DNA from 3 places in the Scandinavium sp. UTDF21-P1B genome. Region 3 is predicted to be linked to each of the others. Evidence: predicted binding sites of a transcription regulator. Region 3 holds the regulator's gene; each other region holds the start of a gene.
The links. The regulator LexA, encoded in region 3, represses DNA repair genes until DNA is damaged. The targets are predictions, from matches to a motif close to TNCTGTATGTACATACAGNA.
Positions count from the first base shown of each region.

Region 1: sbmC (DNA gyrase inhibitor SbmC) is a predicted target of LexA. The motif match lies at 2,209-2,228, and genes of this name have one in related genera.
Region 2: AB1287_RS07175 (DNA translocase FtsK 4TM domain-containing protein) is a predicted target of LexA. The motif match lies at 1,623-1,642, and genes of this name have one in related genera.

Region 1 covers NZ_JBFLVD010000035.1:98,279-104,742, reverse strand. The annotation lists gene AB1287_RS21220 (DUF496 family protein) at 56-391, opposite strand; gene AB1287_RS21215 (FUSC family protein) at 556-1,614, opposite strand; gene sbmC (DNA gyrase inhibitor SbmC) at 1,716-2,189, opposite strand; gene dacD (serine-type D-Ala-D-Ala carboxypeptidase DacD) at 2,319-3,485, opposite strand; gene sbcB (exodeoxyribonuclease I) at 3,672-5,096, shown strand; gene AB1287_RS21195 (APC family permease) at 5,160-6,464, opposite strand, start outside.
Region 2 covers NZ_JBFLVD010000011.1:124,333-130,796, reverse strand. The annotation lists gene AB1287_RS07175 (DNA translocase FtsK 4TM domain-containing protein) at 1-1,560, opposite strand, end outside; gene lrp (leucine-responsive transcriptional regulator Lrp) at 1,681-2,175, opposite strand; gene trxB (thioredoxin-disulfide reductase) at 2,724-3,692, shown strand; gene cydD (heme ABC transporter permease/ATP-binding protein CydD) at 3,809-5,575, shown strand; gene AB1287_RS07155 (heme ABC transporter ATP-binding protein/permease CydC) at 5,576-6,464, shown strand, end outside.
Region 3 covers NZ_JBFLVD010000012.1:212,895-219,358, forward strand. The annotation lists gene AB1287_RS09390 (cupin domain-containing protein) at 1-182, opposite strand, end outside; gene zur (zinc uptake transcriptional repressor Zur) at 295-816, shown strand; gene AB1287_RS09400 (CsbD family protein) at 891-1,100, opposite strand; gene dinF (MATE family efflux transporter DinF) at 1,247-2,566, opposite strand; gene lexA (transcriptional repressor LexA) at 2,652-3,260, opposite strand; gene AB1287_RS09415 (diacylglycerol kinase) at 3,370-3,738, opposite strand; gene plsB (glycerol-3-phosphate 1-O-acyltransferase PlsB) at 3,868-6,285, shown strand; gene uilS (UilS family quorum-quenching N-acyl-homoserine lactonase) at 6,377-6,464, opposite strand, start outside.

The DNA of each region.
Region 1 (6,464 bases), on a different contig from region 3:
GAACAAAAAAAACGGTGAGGCTTTGCCGTCACCGCTTTCTTCACCGATACCGCTATTATTCTGCTTTAGAATCAGCCGTTTTCAGCTCGCCCATCACTTTCAGCTTTTTGGAGATCTCGCGACGCTCTTTGGAGAGTTCAGCATTTTTGATGATGTAGTCATCTACGCGATCTTCGTAGTCGGTTTTCATGCTGGCAATGATGCCCTGAATGGCTTCCACGCTCATGCCCGGCTTGATGTAATCACTGAGGTTGTCGAGCAGCAGTACACGCTTCTGGTTGTCACGGACCTTTTTCTCAACGTCCTGAATTTCGCGCTGCAGTTTGTTTTTACGACGGAACAGACGAACAAACTCCAGAACGTCCTGGAACGAAGGTTTGGTTGTTTCCATTTTTACACCCCTGATAATTGAGATTCGGATTCGTAAAACAGCCGCTACAGATAAACATAACTGCTGGCGACCGTGAATGACAATGGTTTTTGCTCTGGCTTAATCATAACCCTAAACCGAGCTGAATCGAAACAACCATCCGGTAAAGCGTGACCATCCGGGCGTTATTTACGCAATGCCCGGCAAATCAGATGCGACAGCAATTCCAGCTGGCGCGCCAGCTCCATGCTCAACCAGACGTAGCCATGCATTGGGGTTTCCGATAAATTCTCGCCCTTATAATCATTCACCAGCTGGCGCAGCTCAGCGACGATATCATTGAGCTTTTCGTTATTGGCAAGAATAGGCTGCGGATTGCCTTCGTATAGCGCATGCGCAATGGTGAGCAGCGTTTGCTGCGTCATCTGCTGCATGTCTCGCAAGGTATGTGCATTGAGCATCACATAATGGCTGCCGCGCGAGGCCCAGTACGCGTTGATTTGCAGCTCCAGCATACAGACCAGATTGCGGTTGACGGTCTGGATCCCTTCAAAAATGGCTTTCTGGATATGGGTTTCTTTACTGGCGGGAGAGATAAGGCCACGCATCTTGACGACTTCGTTTAGCGTTTTTTGCATCCGCCGCTCCAGACGCGGGCGCTCCAGCAAGTTGGGAGAAAATCCGGTCTGATAGAGGCGGTTAAGCTCCGTTACGTAGCCTGCCATCTGGATACGCCAGTGCAGGAAAGCCCGCTGCGGCCAGATCCCCGTGAACAGCATCGCCAGAAGCGAACCAATGATCACATCGCCGCTTCGCCACAGCGCGGTGTGCATATCACCTGCAGGTGCCCCGACAACCACTGAAAGCGTGATGCCGATAAGCAGCGCCTGATACGGCTTCTTACCGAGCGCCAGCCAGCCGCAGAGAAACATCGCTGCCGCGCACCATAGCAACATTAACGGCAGGGACATCAGTTCGAGCTTCAGCGCGACGAGCCCCATCGCCGATCCAAGGATTGTACCGCCAATACGTTCGAACGCACGTGGCACCACATTTCCCCAGAAGGAAATAGGCCCCATAAGAACAACCAGCGTAATGAGCGGCCAGGTGCCTTCAGGCACGTCAAACAACCGGATTAACAGGAAGGTCAGAATAAACGCAAGAGCAATTCGCACACCGTGAACAACACGGTAGTGGCGGTAGAGACGAATTTCAAAAGGACTCAGTGATTTATCGGCGCGCACATCCGCTCTCCGGCCTGGGCAGAAAACACAATTGTATCTGTTTTTCTGCCGCTGGCATCACGAATGTAGAAATAACCTTTCAGACAGCAGGTATTTTTACCTTAAACGCGGCGTTTTTTAACAGGGACATACATTTCGATATCCCAGTGGCCGTCCTGATTGCCGTCGTTGAGGTACAGTTCGAAGCATGGCTTCGCATCCAGCTCATGGTCTTTATCCTGCAATACGCTGTTGAAGAACTGATACCATGGCGTGGAGAAGTCATGATCGATCACGCGCGCCGACGCTTTGGCGTACAGCCCTGCCTCCACTTCAGTGACGATCACCCCTTCACTGTTAGCTGGCGGCGTGAACCCATCCGCTACTGTGACAACGGTATCACAGCGCAACTTTTCGGCCGGGACTTCGTCAGGATTATCGTAATAAACGGCCACCCACTCTTTCACCGGGATCTTTTGCCCGCTAACCCACATTGCCAGCTGTTCGAAGCCCTGCTTTACGGTCTGCTCCCACGGACCGACCATGTGAAAACCGGCCACTACGCGTTTTTGCTGCTGAGTGATGCTGTAATCCATACTGCCTCCGCTAACGATTTACTGGATAAATATACATATAAAATCTAGCAAACACATCTGATGGAGTATGTGCGATATTTCACAGAACATAAAAGTAAAACGCCCCCGGATGGGAGCGTTCAGAGAGGATCAGGCTTTGTGATGCAACCAGTCGCTGAAGCGGGAGAACATGCCGCCTTTGCCAACGCTTTCCAGCGTCACCAGCGGCCAGTGGGCAATAATTTTATTGCCGTCGTACAGTTCAATTTCACCTACGCGCTGATGGGCCGCGATCGGTGCATCCAGCTCTTTTTTGTCGAGTACGTATTTCGCCTTAATGTTTGGCACTTCGGATTTCGGCAGCGACAGCCAGAAATCCTGATCGGTGCCAAGACTCACCTGCTCTTTGTCCCCGTACCAGATACGCTCTACGCCCACCTGCTTGCCATTTTTCAGCACCTCGACCGTGTCGAAATTCTGCTGGCCCCAGTGCAGCAATTTACGCGCCTGATCTTCTCGGCCTTTGGAGCTTTCCGCGCCCATCACCACGGCAATCAGGCGGCGATTGCCGTCCACGGCAGAAGCAATGAGGTTAAAGCCAGCGCTGGCAGTATGGCCCGTTTTCAGCCCGTCGACGTTGAGGGTTTTATCCCACAGCAGCCCGTTACGGTTATTTTGAGTGATGCCGTTCCACGTCAGGCTTTTTTCGCTATACATGTGGTAGAAATCAGGCTCACCGTGAATGATGGCGCGGGAAAGCACAGCCAAATCGTAGGCCGAACTGTGCTGACCCGGCGCATCCAGACCGTGTACGGTTTCAAAATGCGTGTCCTTCAGGCCGAGTTTTTGCACGTAGCTATTCATCATATTGACGAACTGCGGCTGTCCGCCTGCGACATAATCCGCCAGCGCCACGCAGGCATCGTTTCCTGAATCGACGATCAGGCCACGACTTAAGTCGTGAACGCTCAGCCTGTCGCCCTCCTTCAGAAACATCAGGGACGATCCGTCAAAGACGGGATTTCCTTTCGCCCACGCATCGCGGCCCACGGTAACCATGTCATCCGGGCTGATACGGTGGCTGTCAATCGCGCGATCGACCACATAGCCAGTCATTAGCTTGGTCAGGCTCGCGGGATTGCGCTGCTGATGTTCGTTACCGGCGGTCAGAACCTGGCCGGTGGTGTAATCCATCAGAACCCAGGCCGCAGCCTGAATAGCTGGAGGTTGAACGGGTGCGGGAATGTAATCTGCGGCAACTGCGCAGGAAATGCCCGAAGCGAGCAAAGAAACAGCAATAAACAAACGGCCTTTCAACAGCATATCCTCAATTTCTCGTATTCCCGTTCTTTTTACGGCAGTTACGCTTTACTGACAGCGTTAAATTGCAAGGAAATATGACATTTCCTGCGAGCAAGGCCGCACGGCTCGTGTGTATGCTTCTGATGAGAGGGCAAATCGTTTACCATGACGGGCTAATGCGCACACGGGTTACTGATTACTATGCAAGACACGCCACCGCAAGCCGGCTTCCTGTTTCACGATTACGAAACCTTCGGCACCAGCCCACAGCTGGACAGACCCGCACAATTTGCGGCCATTCGTACCGACGCTGATTTCAACATCATCGGCGAGCCCGAGGTGTTTTACTGCAAGCCCGCCGACGATTACCTGCCGCAGCCTCAGGCGGTAATGATCACCGGCATTACGCCGCAGGAAGCGCTGGCGAAGGGCGAAAACGAAGCCGAGTTTGCCCGTCGAATCCACGATCTGTTTACCGTGCCGAAAACCTGCGTGGTCGGGTATAACAACGTACGATTTGACGATGAAGTCACCCGTAATATCTTCTACCGCAACTTTTACGATCCCTATGCCTGGAGCTGGCAAAATCATAATTCCCGCTGGGATCTGCTTGATGTAATGCGTGCCTGCTACGCACTGCGCCCGGAAGGTATCAACTGGCCCGAGAATGACGATGGCCTGCCGAGTTTCCGCCTGGAGCACCTGACCAAAGCCAACGGCATTGAGCACAGCAATGCGCACGATGCGATGGCGGATGTTTACGCGACGATAGCGATGGCGAAGCTCGTCAAAACGCAGCAGCCTCGCCTGTTTGATTACCTCTACAGCTACCGAGGCAAAAACAAGCTTGCAACGCTGATAGACGTGCCGCAAATGAAGCCGCTGGTGCATATTTCAGGCATGTTCGGTGCCTGGCGGGGCAATACCAGCTGGGTCGCACCGCTTGCGTGGCATCCGGAGAACAAGAACGCAGTAATAATGGTGGATCTGGCGGGCAATATTTCTCCGCTGCTGGAGCTGAGCGCCGATGAGCTTCGCGAGCGCTTATACACGCCAAAAGCCGAGCTGGGCGAGCTGGTAGCCGTTCCCGTTAAGCTGGTGCATCTGAATAAATGCCCGATCCTGGCGCAGGCCAATACGCTACGTCCGGAAGATGCGGATCGCCTTGGTATTAACCGCCAGCAGTGCCTGGATAACCTCAAAGTGCTGCGCGAAAATCCACAAGTGCGTGACAAAGTCGTGGCGATTTTCGCCGAAGCCGAGCCATTCGTTCCCTCAGAAAACGTCGACGCCCAGCTCTATAACGGCTTCTTCAGCGATGCAGACCGCGCCGCGCTGAAAATCCTGCTGGAAACGGAACCGCGTAATCTGCCTGCGCTGGATCTGACGTTTGCCGATAAGCGCATCGAAAAACTGCTGTTTAACTATCGTGCCCGAAACTTCCCGGGCACTCTGGACGAAGCAGAACAGCAGCGCTGGCTACAGCACCGCCGTAATGTGTTCACACCGGAATACTTACAGGCTTACGCCCAGGAGCTTGAAGCGCTGTACGCCCAGCATGCAAACGACAATGAGAAGCTTGCCCTGTTAAAAGCGCTGTATCAGTACGCACAAGAGATTGTCTGAGGCTGAATTGCAGACATAAAAAAACCGGAGACACTGTCTCCGGTTTTTTATTGCTTAACAGAATTAAGCGATATCTTCGTACTGAGGAACCGGGTTGCGGAAGCTTTTGGTCACGCAGGCCAGGTAAATCAGGCCCAGCGCGCCCCAAATCAGACCGAGTACCATCGAGCTCTCTTCCAGGTTAATCCACAATGCGCCCACGGTCAGCGCGCCACATACCGGCAGAACCAGGTAGTGGAAGTGGTCTTTCAGCGTTTTGTTACGCTTCTCGCGGATCCAGAACTGGGAGATCACCGACAGGTTAACGAAGGTGAAGGCCACCAGCGCACCGAAGTTGATCAGCGCCGTAGCGGTAACCAGGTCAAATTTAATCGCCAGCAGTGCAATAGCGCCTACCAGCAGCACGTTCCATGCCGGGGTACGCCATTTCGGATGCACGTAGCCGAAGAAGCTTTTCGGGAAGACGCCATCACGGCCCATCACGTACATCAGACGGGAAACGCCTGCGTGTGCCGCCATACCGGAAGCCAGAACGGTCACGCTGGAGAAGATCAGCACGCCCCACTGGAAGGTTTTACCAGCCACGTACAGCATGATTTCAGGCTGTGACGCATCCGGATCCTTAAAGCGCGAGATGTCCGGGAAGTACAGTTGCAGGAAGTAAGACGCAACGATAAATACCAGGCCGCCAATCAGCGCCGTCAGGAAAATCGCTTTCGGGATAACGCGTTCAGCATCTTTAGTTTCTTCAGACAGAGAAGAGATACCGTCGAAGCCCAGGAACGAGAAACACAGAATCGTCGCGCCGGTAATCATCGGCGTGATGTGCGCGCCATCAGACCAGAATGGACGACTACTGGTCAGCGTGCCTGCACCCGTACCATTGTGTACGCCCCAGATGATCATGCCGACAATGACAGCAACGATACCCATCTGCAGCACCACAATCAGGGTGTTGAAGTTAGCCACGGTTTTAATGCTGCGCAGGTTAGAGATGGTCATAAAGGCCACCAGCGCAACAACAAAGATCCACGACGGCACCGAAGGCACCAGCGCTTCAAAGTAAATTTTTGCCAGCAGGATATTGATCATCGGCATGAACAGATAATCAAGCAGCGAAGACCAGCCCACCATAAAGCCAACCGTCGGGCTAATGGATTTCTGAGCATAGGTATAGGCGGAACCTGCGGACGGATAGCGGCGAACCAGCTTACCGTAGCTTAATGCGGTAAACAGGATGGCTATCAGAGCGAATGCATAGGCTGTCGGGACGTGACCGTCGGTCAGTCCTGATACGATACCGAAAGTATCGAACAGCGTCATAGGCTGCATATAGGCAAGACCCATCATAACAACCGGAATCAACGT
Region 2 (6,464 bases), on a different contig from region 3:
CATAGTTGGCATGACCGTCGCGGGTTCCGGCGTTGGCTGATACCACGCGGCAAGCTGCTCGCGTTCGCGCGCGCGCTTCTCTTCCACTTCTTCAAAATAGTAAAGCGGTGGACGCTGAGGCTTGATTTCCTCTTCCGGTTCCACATTCTGAACAGGTGGCATTTCTGCCGCTGGCTGCGCCATTGGCTCTGGCACAGGCTGATACTGCGGTTGGGCGTTGTATTGCGTTTCCGGTGAATACTGCGGCTCAGGCTGCCACGCTGATTCCGGCGGGACATACGCCTGCTCTGGCTCCGGCCACAGTTCCTCAATAGTGGGCTGCTGGCGGAATGCTTCAGGCTGCACATACTCTGGTTTGGCAATCGGCGCCTGCGGCGGCCAGTTGTCCGGAGAAGGCGCAATCACCGGTTCAGGCATATGCAGCGCTGGCACGGGCTGCCACTCAACTTGAGGAGGGACCATTTCAGCGGCAGATACTACCGGCGCAGTCATTGCTGGTGCGGCAGGTTCTGCCCAGGCTTGAGTCGTGGCGGTTGCTGCCGCAGCGGCAGCTAAAGGCTCGTTAACAGCATGTCCGTTCATTAATGGATCTTGTTCATCCCACGCCTGAGGACGTGCTGCGCTGTTCCCGGAGAACAGCACATCATCAGCGTTTGGCTGACGAAGCGCGCTGCTGCCGGAGAATAAAACATCATCGGCGTCGGCCGCCTGGCCGCGTGCGCTGTACTGAATATCTTCTTCAGACTCATCCATCCGCTTACCGGAAAACAGCGCCTCATCCGTTTTGCGGCCCATCGGATTGCTGAATTTGTCGGCGATACGCTGACGGCGCGCCAGGGCTCCGCGCAGAATTCGGGCACGACGCCCTTCATTACGCGGGGCCTCTGCATGATCGTCTTCTTCGTCTTCGTACTCTTCGTCGTCCACCCAGGTATCATCCCGGCGCGTGCGATTACTGGCGAAGGTAAGGATGTTCAGGATCCAGTTGCCAATTTTCTCAGCAATGCTGACCCAGGACCAGCCGGTAAACAGCGTCAGACCCGCCGCCCAGATACACAGCAGCGCCAGCGTTCCGCCGCTGCTGTGCAGCATCGGTTGCAGCGCAGTGCTGAGTAAGCTGCCAATGACGCCGCCGGAAGCGAAATACCAGATATCATCGGCATTGATCGCCGCAAGCCCACAGGAGGTCAGGATAATGGCGAGGACACCAATCAACCTCAGCGCGACGGCGAAGTAGTCGACGTATTCATCCGTCGCCCGATGGCGGTAAGCAAACCAGCAGCCGCCAATGATGATTACCGGCAACGTATAGGCCATTACGCCGAAAATGAAAAACAGCGTATCCGCGAGCCACGCCCCTGGCACACCACCAAGATTATGGATCGGCTCATGCCAGGCGGTCTGAGACCAGCTGGGATCGGAGGGATTAAAGCTGAGTAATGCGGCCATCAGCCAGATGGCAAAAAGGGAACAGAGAATCAGAAGCGCTTCCAGAAGACGGCGCCCGCTGCTTAATCTGTTAATGGTGACTTCTTTTTCTTCAGTGTATTCCTGGCTCAAGAAAGGCTCTCCAGGTCCTTGATGCTAAAACGGACAACAGCGCCGGGTCTCCCCGGCACTGTTGCTGTATGGATTAACAGGAGTGTAATCAACTTACGCTGATTTTGCACCTGTTCCGTGTTAGCGCGTCTTAATAACCAGACGATTACTCTGCTTCACTTCTTCCATGACCACGTAAGTACGCGTGTCATTCACGCCTGGCAGGCGCAGCAGGGTTTCACCTAACAACTTGCGGTACGCTGACATGTCCGGCACGCGGGTTTTCAACAGGTAGTCGAAATCACCGGAAACCAAGTGACACTCTTGAATTTCTTCAAGTTTTTGCACAGCGGAGTTAAATTGTTCAAACACATCCGGCGCGCCACGATTCAGAGTTATCTCAACAAAGACCAGCAGCGATGCATCCAGATAATGTGGGTTCAGCAGCGCGGTATAGCCCTGAATAAACCCTTGTCTTTCCAGCCGACGTACGCGCTCAAGGCAAGGTGTCGGAGAAAGTCCCACTCGTTTAGAAAGCTCGACGTTGGAAATTCGCCCATCCTTTTGCAATTCGTTCAAAATGTTACGATCGATGCGGTCGAGATCTTTGCCTGGGCGCTTCTTGCTATCTACCATTATTATTGTCTCTCTGTATTCCTTCCCTACTCCCGTCTGGACCCTGTGCACTTCACTGTTCAGAGCCTGTGCCCATCGCCTGCGTGGAAAACCTGTTACCAGATGCACGCATAACCCAAGGGTACGTATTGAGAAGCCGTTGCCTGTCGGCAGCCACCGTTATCTCGTATGGCGTCTGTCCACGCCATGCGTCGATAATGCTGACCCGGTTAAACATGGCATTTGCGTGCATGAAAATTCACCACACGGCAAACGCTGTTTTTTCTCATTTCATTGTTTTCGCAAAAGCACAGGGGATTGTCAAAGCAAAACATCGATTTTTAGTACAACATGCCAGATATTCATTATCGCTCCGGCTTGATCCTCATGTTATCTCCTTATAATCATCCCGATAGCAGTAGAATTTGTTATCACTGACGCTGATAAAATCATCAATCGATTGACCGCATCTATTACACATATCGTTAACAAAATTTCTGCACTCTTTTATTAGTTCCGCAAATTCCCTACAATCCCGCCCATTGTCTGCCAACATTTATGGGGATCTCATGGGCACGGCCAAACACAGTAAACTGCTTATTCTTGGTTCTGGACCTGCGGGCTATACCGCCGCGGTCTATGCGGCACGCGCTAACCTGCACCCGGTGCTGATCACCGGCATGGAAAAAGGCGGTCAGCTGACCACCACTACCGAAGTGGAAAACTGGCCAGGCGACCCGAACGATCTGACCGGCCCGCTGCTGATGGAACGCATGCATGAACACGCGACGAAGTTTGAAACTGAAATTCTGTTCGACCACATCAATAAAGTCGATTTGCAGAACCGTCCTTTCCGTTTAATCGGCGACAGCGGCGAATATACCTGTGATGCGCTGATTATCGCTACTGGCGCATCTGCCCGTTATCTCGGTCTGCCTTCAGAGGAAGCCTTTAAAGGCCGCGGCGTGTCCGCATGCGCCACCTGTGATGGTTTCTTCTATCGCAACCAGAAGGTCGCGGTCATCGGTGGCGGGAATACGGCCGTTGAAGAAGCACTCTATCTGGCGAATATTGCCTCTGAAGTCCACCTGATTCACCGCCGCGATACCTTCCGCGCAGAAAAAATCCTTATTAAGCGCCTGATGGATAAAGTGGAAAATGGCAACATCGTTCTGCATACCCACCGCACGCTCGAAGAAGTGACCGGCGATCAGATGGGCGTCAGCGGCCTGCGTCTGCGTGACACGCTGAACAACGACAATATTGAGTCTCTGGACGTGGCGGGCCTGTTTGTGGCTATCGGCCACAGCCCAAACACCGGCATCTTCGACGGTCAGCTGGAACTGGAAAACGGCTACATCAAGGTGCAGTCCGGTATCCACGGCAATGCAACCCAGACCAGCATCCCTGGCGTCTTTGCCGCAGGCGACGTCATGGACCATATTTACCGCCAGGCGATCACCTCCGCGGGCACGGGCTGTATGGCAGCCCTGGACGCTGAGCGTTATCTCGACGGTCTGGCCGATCAGGCCAAATAATCTTTACAAGTCAGTAACAAAGGTAAATAAGGCGACGATAAGTCGCCTTTCTTTTATCCTCGTTGTAACATTGGCGCGCCTGATAATTTCCTATAAGACACCTGCTAAGCACGCCAATGAATAAAACCCGTCAACAAGAGCTTACCCGCTGGTTAAAACAGCAAAGCGTCCTTTCCCGCCGCTGGCTGATGCTTTCGCGTCTGCTTGGCGTGGCGAGCGGGGTGCTGATCGTCGCCCAGGCCTGGTTTATGGCCCGTATTCTGCACCATATGATTATGGAGAATATTCCCCGTGAGGCGCTGCTGTTCCCCTTCATCCTGTTGATTATGGTGTTCGTGCTACGTGCATGGGTTGTCTGGCTACGTGAGCGCGTCGGGTTTCATGCCGGGCAGCACATTCGTCTGGAGATCCGTAAAATGGTGCTCGACAGGCTTCAACAGGCAGGGCCTGCGTGGATTCAGGGTAAACCCGCTGGCAGTTGGGCGACATTGATCCTCGAACAAATTGAGGATATGCATGATTACTACGCACGCTATTTGCCGCAGATGGCGCTGGCTGCGTCTGTTCCGCTGCTGATCGTGCTGGCGATTTTTCCGATGAACTGGGCTGCCGCCCTCATTTTGTTGTGCACCGCACCGCTGATACCACTGTTCATGGCGCTGGTTGGCATGGGTGCCGCAGACGCTAACCGCCGCAACTTCCTTGCGCTGGCTCGACTGAGCGGCCACTTCCTCGATCGCCTGCGAGGAATGGATACGCTGCGTCTTTTTGGCCGTGGAGAAGCAGAAACGGACAACATTCGTCAGGCTTCTGAAAACTTCCGTCAGCGCACAATGGAAGTTCTGCGCCTCGCCTTCCTTTCTTCCGGCGTGCTGGAATTTTTCACGTCACTTTCGATCGCCGTTGTCGCCGTATACTTTGGTTTCTCCTATCTTGGCGAACTTCATTTTGGCAGCTACGGCACGCCTGTCACGCTACTGGCGGGCTTTCTGGCCCTGATTCTGGCTCCCGAGTTTTTCCAGCCGCTGCGCGACCTCGGCACTTTTTATCACGCTAAAGCGCAGGCCGTAGGCGCAGCAGATAGTCTGAAAACCTTCCTGGAAGCGCCGCTGGCCCAGCCACAGCGTGGAAGCGTTGTACCGGAGACGAACCAGAACGTGAGCCTTGAAGCGCGCGAGCTGGTGATTTTATCACCGGAAGGCAAAACGCTTGCCGGACCGCTTAATTTCCGAATGGCAGCAGGAGAGCGCATTGTGTTAGTCGGTCAGAGTGGTTCCGGAAAAAGCTCACTGCTGAATACGCTGGCCGGTTTTCTGCCGTACGAGGGTTCTCTGACCGTCAACGGTACCGAGCTAAAAGAGCTGGATCCCGACGCCTGGCGGCAGTTGCTAAGCTGGGTAGGGCAAAACCCACAGCTTCCCGCGCTGACGCTGCGCGAAAACGTGCTGCTGGCAGATCCCCAGGCCAATGAACAGTCGCTTCACCACGCGCTGGCGCGAGCCTGGGTAAACGAATTTATCGGACAGCTTCCGCAAGGGCTTGATACGCCAGTGGGCGATCAGGCCGCGCGGCTGTCCGTTGGTCAGGCACAACGTGTGGCGGTGGCCCGCGCCCTGCTCTCTCCGTGCCGGTTATTGCTGCTCGACGAGCCCGCGGCAAGCCTTGATGCGCACAGCGAACAACGCGTTATGCAGGCATTAACCGAAGCGTCGACCAATCAGACTACCGTTATGGTCACCCATCAGTTGGAAAATCTTGCCGACTGGGATGCCGTCTGGGTGATGCATCAGGGCCAGATTGTGGAACAGGGTGCATACCACGAACTTGCTGAAGCGAAGGGGCATTTCGCCAGCCTGCTCGCTCATCGCCAGGAGGAGATTTAAATGCGCGTTTTAGCCCCCTATCTGGCGCTGTACAAACGGCATAAGTGGCTGCTGTCTCTGGGCATTATCCTGGCCATTGTGACGCTGCTTGCCAGTATTGGCCTGATCACGCTTTCTGGCTGGTTCCTCTCAGCCTCCGCCGCCGTGGGTTTTGCCGGTGCCTACAGCTTCAACTATATGCTGCCCGCCGCGGGCGTCCGTGGCGCAGCCATCATCCGCACCGCAGGACGCTATTTCGAGCGCCTCGTCAGTCACGATGCAACATTTCGCGTGCTGCAGCACCTACGCGTGTTTACCTTCAGCAAGCTTCTGCCGCTCTCACCTGGCGGGCTTGCACGTTTTCGCCAGGGTGAACTACTGAATCGCGTAGTTGCGGATGTCGACACGCTCGACCACCTCTACCTGCGGGTGATTTCGCCGTTGATCGGCGCCCTGGTCGTGATTCTGGTGGTGACGTTTGGCCTCAGCTTCCTCGATGCGACTTTAGCGCTCACGCTCGGCGGCATTATGCTGCTGACGCTCGTTGCACTCCCTCCGCTGTTTTATCGCACCGGGAAGCCAACCGGGGAAAATCTGACCCGGCTGCGTGGAGAATATCGTCAGCAGCTAACATCCTGGCTGCACGGACAGGCCGAATTGACCATTTTTGGCGCCAGTACGCGCTACCGCGAGCAGATGGAGCAGACAGAAATGAACTGGCATGACGCCCAGCGCCGCCAGTCAGAACTGACCGCCCTCTCGCAGGCGCTGATGCTGCTTATCGGCGCGACGGCGGTAATTGTGATGCTGTGGATGGCCGCGGGCGGCGTGGGTGATAACATGCAGCCTGGCCCACTTATTGCGCTGTTTGTCTTCTGCGCCCTGGCCGCCTTTGAAGCTCTCGCGCCGG
Region 3 (6,464 bases):
GCATGGGGATAAGATGTACGTCTGCCCGGCGGAATACGTTCATGGTGAATACCGATATGCCTTAATCCCAGCTTTCGGGCAAGCGGTGCGCCAATGGAAAAGCGTTCATCGCTATCGGGATAGGTCGAATTATCCGGCTCTTCAAGTTCACGCCAGTGACGAATACAGTCTGGTCTTTTCATAAGGGTTCCTCAGAGGGTTATGCGTCAGGTATAGCATACCCGGCAGGATATCGGCGTTTCGGTCATAACATGATAAAGTAGGCGTTTACTTTACACCCGACCCGAGGCGCCTATGGATAAGATCACTCCACAAGACATGCTCGTACAGGCCGAAAGGCTGTGCGCACAACGTGGCGTTCGTCTGACCCCTCAACGCCTCGAAGTTTTACGCCTGATGACCCTGCAACAGGGCGCAATCAGCGCATACGATCTGCTGGACTTACTGAAAGTCAGTGAACCGCAGGCAAAACCGCCTACCGTCTATCGGGCGCTGGAATTCCTGCTTGAGCAAGGCTTTGTGCACAAGGTGGAGTCGACCAACAGCTACGTACTGTGCCATTTGTTTGATAATCCATCACACTCTTCTGCAATGTTCATTTGCGATCGCTGTGGCGTGGTGAAAGAAGAAGCGGCTGACGGGGTCGAGGATATTATGCATACGCTGGCAGCAAAGATGGGATTTGCGCTGCGCCATAACGTGATTGAAGCGCATGGGCTGTGCTCTGACTGCGTAGAAGTAGAAGCCTGCCGCAAGCAGGACTGCTGCGGTCATGACCATACCATTCAGATTAAAAGAAAGCCGGGCCAGAAGTAAGGCCCAAAAAGCGCGGGCGGCCTTAAGCCGCCCTGAGGGTTGTACTTCCGTATACGCACGGGTAGTGCTGTCGATTACCAGCGGTAATCGTTACGGGTTTCCCAGTCTTTGACCTCTTTCTCGGCCTGATCTTTCTGGTAGCCGTAGCGTTCCTGAATTTTCCCGACCAGCTGGTCGCGCTTCCCTTCAACAACTTGCCAGTCGTCGTCGGTCAGTTTACCCCATTGCTCTTTCATTTTACCTTTGAACTGTTTCCAGTTACCGCCGATTTCGTCTTTATTCATGATCCTTTCCTCATCGTTCGGTGGTGCAGGGTGAAGTAACATCGTCCGTAATGCCTGTTTCTGCTGGACGTGAGATTCAGTATAGGTAAGGATTTCGCCCTTCTGGAATTATTCAGAATCTTTAACCATCAGGCGAAACGAAATCACTACGAAAACCAGGTACCGTGTTGCCAGTGACGCCGCCATATCCACGCCAGTGACAGACCGCGCAATCCGAGGAATACCGCCAGCGCCAGCCACAGTCCGTGGTTACCCAAAACGGGCACGGTCAGCAGCGTCAGGGCAAATCCGGCTGCCGCCACCGCCATACTGTTACGCATTTCCGCCCCGCGCGTGGCGCCGATAAACATGCCGTCCAGCAGATAACACCACACGCCAATCACCGGCAAAATCACCTGCCAGATAACATAGCGATCGGCCAGATCGCGCAGGGCGGAAATAGAGGTCAGCATAGCAACGATATGCTCGCCCAGGACGGCGTAAATCAGCGCAAAGGCCAGCGCCACCAGCCCGGATTGTCGACAGGCCGCACGCCAGACGTGCAGCAGCTGGCTGCCATCTCTTGCACCATATGCCTGCCCGGAATGCGCCTCTACCGCATACGCAAAGCCATCCAGCGCGTAGGCGGTAAACGTCAGCATAGTCATCAGGACGGCATTAACCGCCACGATATCGCTGCCCAGCCGCGCCCCGAATACCGTTAACCCACCAAAGCAGAGCTGTAGCAGCAGCGAGCGCAGCATGATGTCGCGATTCAGCGCCAGCAGGCGGCGAATGTTGCCGCGCCAGGCGTCTTTTAGCAGTGCCAGTGAGATCCCACGCAAATGCAGTACGCGCCGCACCATCAGCAGGCCAATGAAGAACGTAGCATATTCGGCGCACACCGTTGCCAGCGCCGCGCCCTGCACGTTCATGTGCAGCCCCATCACCAGCCACAGGTCGAGCACAATATTCAGCGCGTTGCCGACGACCAGCAAAATCACCGGCGCACGCGCATACTGAACGCCGAGCAGCCAGCCCAGCAGCACCAGGTTTGCCAGTGAGGCGGGCGCACTCAGCCAGCGGATAGACAGGAAGCGTCGGGCCTGTTCGAGTACCGCATCGCTACCGCCGACAATGTGCAGCGCCAGATCGATAAGCGGAGTACGAAGCAATACGATAGCGAGCCCGGCCCCGAGAGCCAGCAGCAGCGGCTGCACCAGCGCGCGCGCCAGACGAACGGGGTCTTTCGCGCCATAGGCCTGAGCCGTCAGGCCAGTGGTACTCATACGCAGGAACAGCAGCAGCATGAACAGGAAGCTGGTCGCCATGGAGCCGACCGCTACGCCGCCGAGGTAAACGGGGCTGTCGAGATGGCCGATCACCGCCGTGTCCACCAGCCCAAGCAGCGGTACGGTGATATTGGAGAAAATCATCGGCAGCGCAAGGCGCCACAATGCTTTGTCGGCAGCGGTGAAGAACGACATGAGAAACCTGTGCAAATAAGTTCAGAAACAGAAGCGGCGCCAGAGTAGCGCCGCTTAGAAGAAGATTAGCAGGCCCGCAGGAAGGTTACAGCCACTCGCCGTTACGGATCACGCCAACGGCCAGCCCCTCGATGGAGAAGTTCTGTTCGCGCAGATTCACCACAATCGGGGAGAACTCGCTGTTTTCAGGCAGGAGTTCAACAGTGCTGCCCTGCTTTTTCAGACGCTTCACCGTCACTTCATCGTCGATGCGCGCCACAACCACCTGGCCGTTACGCACATCCTGGGTTTTATGCACCGCCAGCAGGTCGCCATCCAGAATGCCGATATCGCGCATGGACATGCCGCTGACGCGCAGGAGGAAATCGGCGCTTGGTTTGAACATGGACGGATCGACCTGGTAATGCCCTTCGATATGCTGCTGTGCCAGCAGCGGCTCGCCTGCCGCCACGCGCCCGATCAGCGGGATGCCCGATTCTTCTTCAACAAGCAAACGAATTCCGCGAGATGCGCCGGAGACAATCTCGATCACGCCTTTACGCGCCAGCGCTTTCAGATGCTCTTCAGCCGCGTTAGGGGACTTGAACCCCAGGCGCTGCGCGATTTCCGCACGCGTCGGTGGCATGCCCGTCTGGCTGATGTGATCCCGAATGAGATCGAACACCTCTTGCTGCCTGGTCGTTAACGCTTTCATTCCGCCCCCTGGGTGTATATACAGTTATGCTGTGAGTATATACAGTTGATGGCGATTTTGGAACCGCTAAACGCACAAAAAACCAGACATTTGCCTCATTCTGCGGGCGTTATCGGAAATGTGACCACAGCAGCGTTGCCCAGGTGATAACCGCAATAAAAATAGCCAGCAGTACGGCGGCGGATCCCATGTCTTTTGCCCGACCGGACAGCTCGTGACGTTCGGTGCCGATACGGTCCACGACCGCTTCAATCGCACTGTTTAAAATTTCCACTATCATCACCAGAAGGACAGAGCCAATCAGCAAAACGCGGGTGATGGCATCCACATCCAGCCAGCAGGCGAGAATGACCGCGATGATGGCGACGCTGCCTTCCTGACGGAACGCAGCTTCGTTTTGCCACGCGGCACGGAATCCTTTCCAGGAGTAGCCTGCTGCTTTGACGATTCGGGTGAGCCCGGTGGTATCATTAGCCATCAAAAGAACCTTTTACATTATTTAGCGTCAATGTCACTGCGCGCCGGGCGTAGCAGAACAGATATTCTGTGCACTTTCTGTTATCCTTGCGGCGCATTTGCATGATTAACCAGAGGCTTTACATCGTTTATGTCTGGCTGGCCACGAATTTACTATAAATTACTGAATTTACCATTAAGCGTACTGGTAAAAAGTAAGTCCATTCCGGCAGAACCTGCTCAGGAACTGGGACTCGATACTTCGCGCCCTATTATGTACGTTCTGCCGTATAACTCGAAGGCAGATCTGTTGACCTTACGCGCCCAGTGTCTGGCGCACGATCTCCCGGATCCGCTGGAGCCGCTGGAAATCGACGGTACCGTGCTGCCGCGCTACGTGTTCATTCACGGCGGGCCGCGCGCGTTCACCTATTACACGCCAAAAGAAGAATCCATCAAGCTGTTCCACAACTATCTGGATCTGCATCGCAGCAATCCGGACCTCGACGTGCAGATGGTGCCCGTATCGGTGATGTTTGGCCGCTCTCCGGGCCGCGAAAAAGGCGACACCAACCCACCGCTGCGCATGATGAACGGCTTCCAGAAGTTCTTCGCGGTGACATGGCTTGGTCGCGACAGCTTCGTGCGCTTCTCCCCTTCCGTATCGCTGCGCCGCATGGCTACTGAACACGGCACCGATAAAATTATCGCGCAGAAACTGGCTCGCGTAGCGCGTACCCACTTTGCACGTCAGCGCCTTGCCGCCGTAGGCCCGCGTCTGCCTGCACGTCAGGATCTGTTCAACAAGCTGCTGGCATCCAAAGCGATTGCCCGCGCCGTGGAAGATGAAGCGCGCAGTAAGAAAATCTCCCATGAGAAAGCGCAGCAGAACGCCATCGCGCTGATGGAAGAGATTGCGGCGAACTTCTCCTATGAAATGATTCGTCTGACGGACCGCGTGCTCGGCTTCACCTGGAACCGGCTGTATCAGGGGATTAACGTTCATAATGCCGAGCGCGTGCGCCAGCTCGCGCACGACGGCCATGAAATCGTCTATGTGCCCTGCCATCGCAGCCATATGGACTACCTGCAGCTCTCCTACGTGCTCTATCACCAGGGGCTGGTGCCGCCGCACATCGCCGCAGGCATTAACCTGAACTTCTGGCCCGCCGGGCCGATTTTCCGTCGCCTGGGCGCGTTCTTTATTCGCCGCACCTTTAAGGGCAACAAGCTCTATTCCACCGTGTTCCGCGAATACCTCGGCGAGCTGTTCAGCCGCGGCTACTCTGTAGAATACTTTGTGGAAGGCGGTCGTTCCCGCACGGGCCGCCTGCTCGATCCGAAAACCGGCACCCTGTCGATGACCATTCAGGCAATGCTGCGCGGCGGCACACGCCCAATCACGCTGGTGCCAATTTACATCGGCTATGAGCACGTGATGGAAGTGGGCACCTACGCCAAAGAGCTGCGCGGTGCGACAAAAGAGAAAGAGAGCCTGCCGCAGATGCTGAAAGGCCTGAGCAAGCTGCGCAATCTCGGTCAGGGCTACGTCAACTTCGGCGAACCTCTGCCGCTGATGACCTACCTCAACCAGCACGTACCAGAGTGGCGTGAGTCTATCGACCCTATCGAGGCCATTCGCCCGGCCTGGCTGACGCCGACGGTAAACAACATCGCCGAAGACCTGATGGTCCGCATTAACAACGCAGGCGCGGCGAACGCCATGAACCTGTGCTGTACTGCGCTGCTGGCCTCACGTCAGCGCTCCCTGACGCGTGAACAGCTGACCGAACAGCTCGAATGCTACCTGCAGCTGATGCGCAACGTGCCGTATTCCCCGGATTCCACGGTGCCCGCGGTCACCGCCAGCGCATTGATCGATCATGCGCTGCAGATGAACAAGTTCGAAGTCGAGAAAGACACCATCGGCGACATCATCATTCTGCCGCGCGAGCAGGCAGTGCTGATGACCTACTATCGCAACAACATCACGCACATGCTGATGATCCCGTCGCTGCTGGCGGCGATTGTCACCCAGCATCGCAACATCTCACGTGAAGCGATGGTGCAGTACGTTGAAGCGCTGTATCCGATGCTGAAAGCCGAGCTGTTCCTGCGCTGGGAGAAAGCCGAGCTGGCGGGCGTGATTGATCTGCTGCTGGCGGAGATGCAGCGTCAGGAACTGGTGACGGTTGAGAACGATCAGGTGCGCGTGAACCCATCGCACTCCCGTACGCTACAGCTGCTGGCGGCCGGTGCGCGTGAAACGCTGCAGCGCTATGCCATCACCTTCTGGCTGCTGAGCGCTAACCCGTCCATCAACCGAAGCACGCTGGAAAAAGAGAGCCGCACAATGGCACAGCGCCTGTCGGTTCTGCACGGCATTAACGCACCGGAGTTCTTCGACAAAGCCGTGTTCAGCACCCTGGTGCTGACGTTGCGCGACGAAGGCTACATCAGCGACACCGGCGATGCCGAACCTGCTGAAACAATGAAAATCTACCAGATGCTGGCAGAGCTCATCACTTCAGACGTGCGTCTGACGATTGAGAGCGCATCGCAGGATTAACGTCGCATAAGCAACGCGGAAAAAGTGGAAAGTAAACTGCACCCCAAAGGCTAGTTATCCGGCGGATTAAGGTGCAGTTTTTTATGCCCGATTAAAGGTGCTGGCGGAACCAGGAGAGCTGAACACCGATAACCTGATCGAAGTTCTGACCGCTATACATGTCGTAATGGCGGGCATCC